Breoghania sp. L-A4: one gene and its partners. The protein of the gene in region 1 binds, or shares a complex with, the protein of each later gene. Links are inferred from orthologs where the notes say so. Each region holds a gene or a part of one and is shown in the gene's direction. Other genes may lie near its edges.

What was found.
Region 2: the proteins of accD (region 1) and accC are in contact, whole or in part, in a solved structure (PDB 8UXZ), measured with the Escherichia coli proteins. The link is inferred for Breoghania sp. L-A4 from one-to-one orthologs.
Region 3: the proteins of accD (region 1) and accB are in contact, whole or in part, in a solved structure (PDB 8UXZ), measured with the Escherichia coli proteins. The link is inferred for Breoghania sp. L-A4 from one-to-one orthologs.

What each region holds. Positions count from the first base shown.
Region 1 is NZ_CP031841.1:210,955-213,923, reverse strand. The notes cover bases 156-2,969. They hold accD (acetyl-CoA carboxylase, carboxyltransferase subunit beta), read left to right. Parts: upstream 156-994; coding sequence 995-1,945; downstream 1,946-2,969. Other genes in these bases: D1F64_RS01045 (folylpolyglutamate synthase/dihydrofolate synthase family protein), read left to right, coding at 1,966-2,969; trpA (tryptophan synthase subunit alpha), read left to right, coding at 156-955. Outside these bases: more of trpA, read left to right, coding at 113-155.
Region 2 is NZ_CP031841.1:2,087,164-2,090,301, reverse strand. Bases 1-2,983 are described here. They hold accC (acetyl-CoA carboxylase biotin carboxylase subunit), read left to right. Parts: upstream 1-808; coding sequence 809-2,158; downstream 2,159-2,983. Other genes in these bases: D1F64_RS09675 (hypothetical protein), read right to left, coding at 2,878-2,983; aat (leucyl/phenylalanyl-tRNA--protein transferase), read left to right, coding at 2,171-2,854; accB (acetyl-CoA carboxylase biotin carboxyl carrier protein), read left to right, coding at 345-797; aroQ (type II 3-dehydroquinate dehydratase), read left to right, coding at 1-318. In the rest of the region: more of D1F64_RS09675, read right to left, coding at 2,984-3,138. UniProt on the Escherichia coli protein: This protein is a component of the acetyl coenzyme A carboxylase complex; first, biotin carboxylase catalyzes the carboxylation of the carrier protein and then the transcarboxylase transfers the carboxyl group to form malonyl-CoA.
Region 3 is NZ_CP031841.1:2,088,232-2,091,366, reverse strand. What follows is about bases 156-3,135. They hold accB (acetyl-CoA carboxylase biotin carboxyl carrier protein), read left to right. Parts: upstream 156-1,409; coding sequence 1,410-1,862; downstream 1,863-3,135. Other genes in these bases: accC (acetyl-CoA carboxylase biotin carboxylase subunit), read left to right, coding at 1,874-3,135; aroQ (type II 3-dehydroquinate dehydratase), read left to right, coding at 943-1,383; D1F64_RS09700 (IS110 family transposase), read right to left, coding at 156-478. Outside these bases: more of D1F64_RS09700, read right to left, coding at 1-155. UniProt on the Escherichia coli protein: This protein is a component of the acetyl coenzyme A carboxylase complex; first, biotin carboxylase catalyzes the carboxylation of the carrier protein and then the transcarboxylase transfers the carboxyl group to form malonyl-CoA.

The sequences.
Region 1 (2,969 bases):
TACATCCAGACGGACACTGTGCGGTCTGGAGTGGATTACGGCGAAGACGGCTTGCGTTCTCGCCCACAATGCTGCTCCGCCGCCCCTGAACCGGCTGGATGAGAACCGCAGCATGACACAAACACGCATCGACCGCCGCTTCGCCGCATGTGCCGAGAAGGGCCGTCCCGCGTTGGTGACCTTCATCACCGCCGGCGATCCGGACACCGGCACATCGCTTGCGCTTCTCAAGGCGCTGCCCGCGGCCGGCGCCGATGTGATTGAACTCGGCATGCCGTTTTCCGACCCCATGGCCGAGGGCATTCCCATCCAGCGCGCCTCCCAGCGGGCACTGGCCGCCGGCCAGACCATGAAGAAGACGCTGGAAATGGTTCGCGCCTTCCGCGAGAGCGACGGCGACACGCCGATCGTCCTGATGGGCTACTACAATCCGATCTACTCCTACGGCAACGATGCCTTTCTCGCCGATGCCAAGGCCGCCGGCGTCGACGGGCTGATCATCGTTGATCTGCCGCCGGAGGAAGACGACGAACTCTGCGTGCCCGCGCTGAAGGCCGGACTGAATTTCATCCGCCTCGCCACCCCCACCACCGATGACGCCCGCCTTCCCGCCGTGCTCGCCAACACCTCCGGTTTCGTCTACTACGTGTCCATCACCGGCATCACCGGCACCGCCGCGCCCGATGCCGATCGGGTTGCCGTCGCCGTCAACCGCATCAAGGGCCACACCAGCCTGCCGATCGCTGTCGGCTTCGGCGTGAAGACCGCCGATCAGGCGCGCGAGATCGGCCGCAACGCCGACGGCGTCGTCGTCGGCTCCGCGCTCGTGGAGGCGGTGCGCAACAGCCTCGACTCGGACGGCCGCGCCACACAAACGACGGTTTCCGCCGTTACACAGCTTGTTGCCGAACTGAGCCGCGGCGTGCATGCCGCCCGTTCGGAAGCTGCCGAATAATCCGTTACCTGGGTAACGCGAAGAGACGGAACATCTGCCTTGAACTGGATCAACAGTGTCGTTCGGCCGAAACTTCAGAGCTTCCTGAACAAACGGGAATCGCCCGAGAACCTCTGGATCAAGTGCCCCGAGACCGGCGAAATGGTCTTCCACCGCGATCTGGAAGCCAACCAGTGGGTTGTGCCGACTTCCGGCCATCACATGCGCATTTCCGCGCGCCAGCGGCTGGAGTATTTCTTCGACGAGGGCACGTTCGAGACGCACCCCACGCCCGAGGTCGTCACTGATCCGCTGAAATTCCGCGACGAGCGCCGCTACGTCGACCGGCTGCGCGACGCCAAGGCGAAAACCGGCATGGAAGACGCCGTGCTGGTGGCCAGCGGCGCGGTGAAGGGCGATCCGTTCACCGTCGCCGTGCAGGATTTCAGTTTCATGGGCGGCTCGCTCGGCATGGCCGCCGGCGAGGCGATCATCACGGGGCTGAACATCGCGCGCGCGAACAGCACGCCCTTCGTGCTGTTCGCGGCCTCCGGCGGCGCGCGCATGCAGGAAGGCATCCTGTCGCTGATGCAGATGCCGCGCACCACGGTCGCCATCCAGCAGCTTCAGGAAGCCGGCCTGCCCTATATCGTGGTGCTGACGAACCCGACCACCGGCGGCGTCACGGCGTCCTACGCGATGCTGGGCGACATTCATATCTCCGAACCCGGCGCGCTGATCGGCTTCGCCGGGCCGCGCGTCATCGAGCAGACAATCCGGGAGAAACTGCCCGAGGGATTTCAGCGCGCCGAGTTCCTCCAGGAGCACGGCATGGTCGATCTGGTGGTGCATCGCCATGAGCTGGCCGAAACGATCGCGCGCATCTGCTCGGTTCTGATGAAGCGGCCCGCGCCTGGCGTGGCCGCGCCGGTCAAGACGCCTGCCGCAGATGCCGACGGGGCGGGCAATGCACCGCCCAAGGCGGACGCCACCGAAGCGCCTCGGACCTGAGGAAGGCGGCGTCTCCGACCATGGATCAAAGCACAGCCGTTCTGGAGCGCCTGCTGGGGCTCCACCCGAAAGAGATCGACCTGTCGCTGGACCGCTTGCAGCGGCTGCTGGATGCTCTGGGCAATCCCGAGCGCTCGCTGCCGCCGACGATTCACATCGCGGGCACCAACGGCAAGGGATCAACAACGGCCTTCATGCGGGCGATCCTGGAAGCCGACGGCAAAAGCGTCCATGTCTATACCTCACCGCATCTGGTGCGCTTTCACGAGCGGATTCGCCTTGGCCAACCCGGCGGCGGGCGGCTGGTCGCCGATGACGTTCTGAATGCGGCGCTGCTGCGCTGCGAATACGTCAATGATGGCGCGCAGATCACCTTTTTCGAGATCAGCACCGCGGTGGCGCTGTGTCTTTTCGCGGAACATCCGGCCGATGTGCTGTTGCTGGAAGTCGGACTGGGTGGCCGTTTCGATGCCACCAATGTGATCGAAAAGCCGATCGTCAGTGTCATCACCGCGATCTCCCTGGATCACGAACGCTTCCTCGGCAGCCGTCTGGAAGGCATAGCGCTGGAAAAGGCCGGCATCCTCAAGCGCGGCGCCCCGGCGGTGACCTCTCCCCAGGACGACGTGGTGCGCGCGGTCATCGAGGCGGAAGCAGAGGCGCTTGGCGCGCCGCTGGCCATCGGCGGCCAGGACTGGAGCGCGTTCGAGGAGCACGGCCGCCTGATCTATCAAGATGAGGGCGGACTTCTGGATCTGCCGTTGCCGAGACTGACCGGGCAGCACCAGGTCGTCAACGCGGGCACGGCCATCGCGGCGCTTCGCGCGGCCGGCGTCTGGCCCGGCATGAGCGCGACCGAACAGGGTCTGCGCACCGTATCCTGGCCCGCGCGCCTGCAGCGGCTGACGCATGGGCGGCTGTTCAAGCACGCGCCCGAGGGAGCCGATATCTGGCTCGACGGCGGCCACAACCCGGCCGCCGGCGTGGCCATCGCCAGCGCCATGGCGGACCTCGATGACCGGCT
Region 2 (3,138 bases), 1.9 Mb from region 1 along the record:
GACCTGGGACTAGACGTGGAATTCCGCCAGACGAACTTCGAGGGCCTTATGGTCGACTGGATCCAGGAGGCCGGCGACGTGGCGCAAGGGCTGATCATCAACCCCGCCGCCTATACGCACACCTCCGTGGCGATTCACGACGCCATCCGCGCAGCGGAGATCCCGGCGGTCGAAATCCATCTTTCGAACGTCTTCGCCAGAGAATCCTTCCGGCACCATTCCTTCGTATCGCCGGTGGCGCACGGCGTCATTTGCGGCTTTGGCGCGACCGGCTATCGCCTCGCCATCGAAGCGCTTTCCGATGTGATCCGGACCTGAAAATTAGACAGCGATTGAAAAGCAACATGTCCAACAAGAAATCCACCATCGACCACGATCTGATTCGCCAGCTCGCCGGCCTGCTCGACGAGACCAACCTGTCGGAAATCGAAGTCGAGCAGAACGACCTGCGCATTCGCGTCGCCCGCCAGATGAGCGTCACCGCGCCCGTGGCCGCCGCGCCCGCGGCACCCGCGGCAGCAGCCGTCAGCGAGGCCCCGGTCCCCGTCGACCCGGCGAACCATCCCGGCGCGGTCCCCTCGCCGATGGTCGGCACCGCCTATCACGCGGCCGAGCCCGGCGCGCGGCCGTTCATCGACGTGGGCCAGAGCGTGCGCGAAGGCGAGACGATCATGATCGTGGAAGCGATGAAGACCATGAACCAGATCCCGTCGCCCAGGGCCGGCACGATCAAGGCCATTCTGGTCGACGACGGCCAGCCGGTCGAATTCGGCGAGCCCCTGGTCATCATCGAATAAAGGCGCGCGCCATGTTCTCCAAGATTCTCATCGCCAACCGCGGCGAGATCGCGCTACGCATCCTGCGCGCCTGCAAGGAGCTGGGCATCGCGACGGTGGCCGTTCATTCCACCGCCGACGCCAACGCCATGCATGTGCGGCTGGCCGACGAAAGCGTGTGCATCGGCCCGCATACCGCCCGCGACAGCTACCTCAACATTCCCTCCCTGATGGCGGCGTGCGAGATCACCGGCGCCGACGCCGTGCACCCGGGCTACGGCTTTCTGTCCGAGAACGCCCGTTTCGCCGAGATCCTGGAGGCGCACAAGATCGCCTTCATCGGCCCGTCGTCGGAACACATCCGCATCATGGGCGACAAGATCGAGGCCAAGCAGACCGCCAAGCGGCTCGGCATCCCGGTGGTTCCCGGCTCGGAAGGCGGCGTGACGAGCGCCACCGAAGCCAAGCGGATCGCTGCCGAGATCGGCTATCCGGTGCTGCTGAAGGCGGCGGCCGGCGGCGGCGGACGCGGCATGAAGGTGGCGCTCAACGAGGGCGAGATCGAAACCGCCTATTCCACGGCCCGCGTGGAGGCGCGCAACTCGTTTGGCGACGACACGCTGTACATGGAGAAATATCTCCAGAAGCCGCGTCACATCGAGGTTCAGATCCTGGGTGACGGCAAGGGCCGCGCGGTGCATCTGGGCGAACGCGACTGCTCGCTGCAGCGCCGCCACCAGAAGGTGCTGGAGGAAGCCCCCTCGCCCGCGCTCAACGCCGCCAACCGCAAGAAGATCGGCGACATCTGCGCCAAGGCGATGGCCGACATGAGCTACTCGGGCGTCGGCACCATCGAGTTCCTGTACGAGAACGGTGAATTCTACTTCATCGAGATGAACACCCGGCTGCAGGTGGAGCATCCGGTGACCGAGATGATCACCGGCATCGATCTGGTCAACGAGCAGATCCGCATCGCCTCGGGCGGCGATCTGGGTTTCACCCAGGATGACATCACGTTCGAGGGCCACGCCATCGAATGCCGGATCAACGCCGAGCACGCGCGCACCTTCGTGCCCTCGCCCGGCAAGATCACCTATTATCACCCGCCCGGCGGCCTTGGCGTGCGCGTCGATTCCGGCGTCTATCAGGGCTATTCGATCCCGCCGCATTATGACAGCCTGATCGGCAAGCTGATCGTGCACGGGCGCAACCGGGTCGAATGCATGATGCGGCTGCGCCGCTGCCTCGACGAATTCGTGGTCGACGGCATCGAGACGACCATCCCGCTGTTCCGCGAGCTGGTCGACAATCAGGATATCGCCAACGGCATGTACGACATCCATTGGCTGGAAAAATATCTCGCGGATCCCGTCGATATCTGATGTAGGCCAAGAATGAGCCGCTCCAACGACGACGTTCTTCTGGAAATCACGCCGCAGGTTTTGCTGAAAGCCTATGCCTGCGGCATTTTTCCGATGGCGGAATCAGCCGACGATCCCGAGCTGTTCTGGATCGAGCCGGACCTGCGCGGCGTCCTGCCGCTTGACGCCTTTCACGTGCCGCGCAGGCTGCGCCGCACGGTGCGCGCCGATCATTTCGAGATCCGCGTCGATCACGACTTCGACGCGGTCATCAACGGCTGCGCGGCCCCCGCACCGGGACGCCGCAAGACCTGGATCAACCGGCCGATCCGCCGGCTGTATGGCGAGCTGTTCGAGCTGGGGCACTGCCACACGGTGGAGGCCTGGCGCGACGGACATCTGGTCGGCGGGCTCTACGGCATCGCGCTGGGCGGGGCGTTCTTCGGGGAAAGCATGTTCTCGCTGGAGCGCGACGCCTCGAAGGTGGCGCTGACCCATCTCGCGGCAAGGCTGATCGCGGGCGGCTTTTCGCTGCTGGACACGCAGTTCGTCACCGAGCACCTGAAGCGCTTCGGCGCCGTGGAGCTCGACAAGCGCGCCTATGCATCCGTGCTGGAGACCGCCATGCGGATCGAGGGCGATTTTCACCGCATGGGCGACCCTGCCTCGGGAGAAATCTCCGGCGCGGCTGTTCTGAATGTGCTTGAGGGACGGTAGGTATCCCGCTCAACGCGCGGGCGTCACCCGCGCATGGCTTCGACATCACGGACGTGCGCGCCGCGCGGCGGAGCCGTTCGGGACCAAGTCTTCCAATAGGGGTTCGCCGTTCCACCGATCGGCGTGAGCTCCGACGTCAGTATCGCATGATAATTGGCGGCGTTGCCGGTTCCGAACGCGGTGTCATCAACCGGATAGATCATCCGCCGTATTTCGGTGAGAAGCGCGTGCTGGTCGAAAACCAGAATTGCCTCCGGTCTGCCGTCCGGTCCGTCGATGTAGTC
Region 3 (3,135 bases), 1.9 Mb from region 1 along the record:
GGCGCTCCAGGCTCGACCGCTCGCACTCATGGGCCTCGGCAAGACGAAGCTTTTCCTGCTGGCGAATGGCGACCAACTGGTCGCGGCGCTTGTGTACGCCGGAGAGCCGGTCACGCGCCTCGTCGGCCGCCGGCGTGGCCTGCGGATCGAGGCACTGCCCCATGGCGGCGAGCATGCGGGCGTCGATGGCATCCGTCTTGGCGATGAGGCCGAGTGAGCGGGCAAAGTCGCGGGCACGGGAGGGATTGACCCGGGCAAAGCGCAGCGCGTGTCCGGCCAACGCCCGGGCAAGCGTGCGGTCAAAGCGGCCCGTCGCCTCGAAGACGACGAAGAGCTGACGCTCACCAAGGCCTGCGAGCCATGCCTCGATGGCCTCGGCCGTGTTGTCAACGCGCCGATGGGTGTCGTAAAGCCCATCAAAAATATCGAGATGATGCTTGGAAACATCGATTCCAATGAAGCCAGGGTGTATCCTCATGGCGCCTGTCCCTGTGCTGCGAGGTCCGGTTGCGGCGGCCTCGATCAACTGTTCAGGTTTGGATCTGTCTGCGCGGGCGGGGATCCGTGCCGGTTCTCGGTCTGCAAAACCTGGGACCCAACGATCTCCCGTCCGCACCCATTCTGACACATCGACAATACACAGGGACCCAGTAACCAACGGCCGAACTGATCGTGCCCTGATGCCGCCACAGCCCGAGCCACCCCACCGGCGTTAACGGCTACTGGGTCCCGGCTTTCCGCTTCGCTGCAGCCGGGATGACAATCAACTGTGATTGCGGATCAACCGGACGGCCGTGGCTCGGGAGACGATCGGGCGACACGCGCACGATCATCGCCCGGGAAAGCCCCATCGGGGCTTTTCCTCCCCACGCCGAACCCCTATAACGGGCGGGACTATGCGCAGGCGGCGCGTGCCGGGCACGGGCCGCCATTGGGGTTTGAATGGCATCCACCATCTTCGTCTTGAACGGGCCGAACCTGAACCGTCTCGGCAGCCGCGAGCCTGAGCACTACGGCCGGACCACATTGGCCGACATCGAGAGACTGTGCCGGGAAACGGGCGAGGACCTGGGACTAGACGTGGAATTCCGCCAGACGAACTTCGAGGGCCTTATGGTCGACTGGATCCAGGAGGCCGGCGACGTGGCGCAAGGGCTGATCATCAACCCCGCCGCCTATACGCACACCTCCGTGGCGATTCACGACGCCATCCGCGCAGCGGAGATCCCGGCGGTCGAAATCCATCTTTCGAACGTCTTCGCCAGAGAATCCTTCCGGCACCATTCCTTCGTATCGCCGGTGGCGCACGGCGTCATTTGCGGCTTTGGCGCGACCGGCTATCGCCTCGCCATCGAAGCGCTTTCCGATGTGATCCGGACCTGAAAATTAGACAGCGATTGAAAAGCAACATGTCCAACAAGAAATCCACCATCGACCACGATCTGATTCGCCAGCTCGCCGGCCTGCTCGACGAGACCAACCTGTCGGAAATCGAAGTCGAGCAGAACGACCTGCGCATTCGCGTCGCCCGCCAGATGAGCGTCACCGCGCCCGTGGCCGCCGCGCCCGCGGCACCCGCGGCAGCAGCCGTCAGCGAGGCCCCGGTCCCCGTCGACCCGGCGAACCATCCCGGCGCGGTCCCCTCGCCGATGGTCGGCACCGCCTATCACGCGGCCGAGCCCGGCGCGCGGCCGTTCATCGACGTGGGCCAGAGCGTGCGCGAAGGCGAGACGATCATGATCGTGGAAGCGATGAAGACCATGAACCAGATCCCGTCGCCCAGGGCCGGCACGATCAAGGCCATTCTGGTCGACGACGGCCAGCCGGTCGAATTCGGCGAGCCCCTGGTCATCATCGAATAAAGGCGCGCGCCATGTTCTCCAAGATTCTCATCGCCAACCGCGGCGAGATCGCGCTACGCATCCTGCGCGCCTGCAAGGAGCTGGGCATCGCGACGGTGGCCGTTCATTCCACCGCCGACGCCAACGCCATGCATGTGCGGCTGGCCGACGAAAGCGTGTGCATCGGCCCGCATACCGCCCGCGACAGCTACCTCAACATTCCCTCCCTGATGGCGGCGTGCGAGATCACCGGCGCCGACGCCGTGCACCCGGGCTACGGCTTTCTGTCCGAGAACGCCCGTTTCGCCGAGATCCTGGAGGCGCACAAGATCGCCTTCATCGGCCCGTCGTCGGAACACATCCGCATCATGGGCGACAAGATCGAGGCCAAGCAGACCGCCAAGCGGCTCGGCATCCCGGTGGTTCCCGGCTCGGAAGGCGGCGTGACGAGCGCCACCGAAGCCAAGCGGATCGCTGCCGAGATCGGCTATCCGGTGCTGCTGAAGGCGGCGGCCGGCGGCGGCGGACGCGGCATGAAGGTGGCGCTCAACGAGGGCGAGATCGAAACCGCCTATTCCACGGCCCGCGTGGAGGCGCGCAACTCGTTTGGCGACGACACGCTGTACATGGAGAAATATCTCCAGAAGCCGCGTCACATCGAGGTTCAGATCCTGGGTGACGGCAAGGGCCGCGCGGTGCATCTGGGCGAACGCGACTGCTCGCTGCAGCGCCGCCACCAGAAGGTGCTGGAGGAAGCCCCCTCGCCCGCGCTCAACGCCGCCAACCGCAAGAAGATCGGCGACATCTGCGCCAAGGCGATGGCCGACATGAGCTACTCGGGCGTCGGCACCATCGAGTTCCTGTACGAGAACGGTGAATTCTACTTCATCGAGATGAACACCCGGCTGCAGGTGGAGCATCCGGTGACCGAGATGATCACCGGCATCGATCTGGTCAACGAGCAGATCCGCATCGCCTCGGGCGGCGATCTGGGTTTCACCCAGGATGACATCACGTTCGAGGGCCACGCCATCGAATGCCGGATCAACGCCGAGCACGCGCGCACCTTCGTGCCCTCGCCCGGCAAGATCACCTATTATCACCCGCCCGGCGGCCTTGGCGTGCGCGTCGATTCCGGCGTCTATCAGGGCTATTCGATCCCGCCGCATTATGACAGCCTGATCGGCAAGCTGATCGTGCACGGGCGCAACCGGGTCGAATGCATGATGCGGCTGCGCCGCTGCCTCGACGAATTCGTGGTCGACGGCATCGAGACGACCATCCCGCTGTTCCG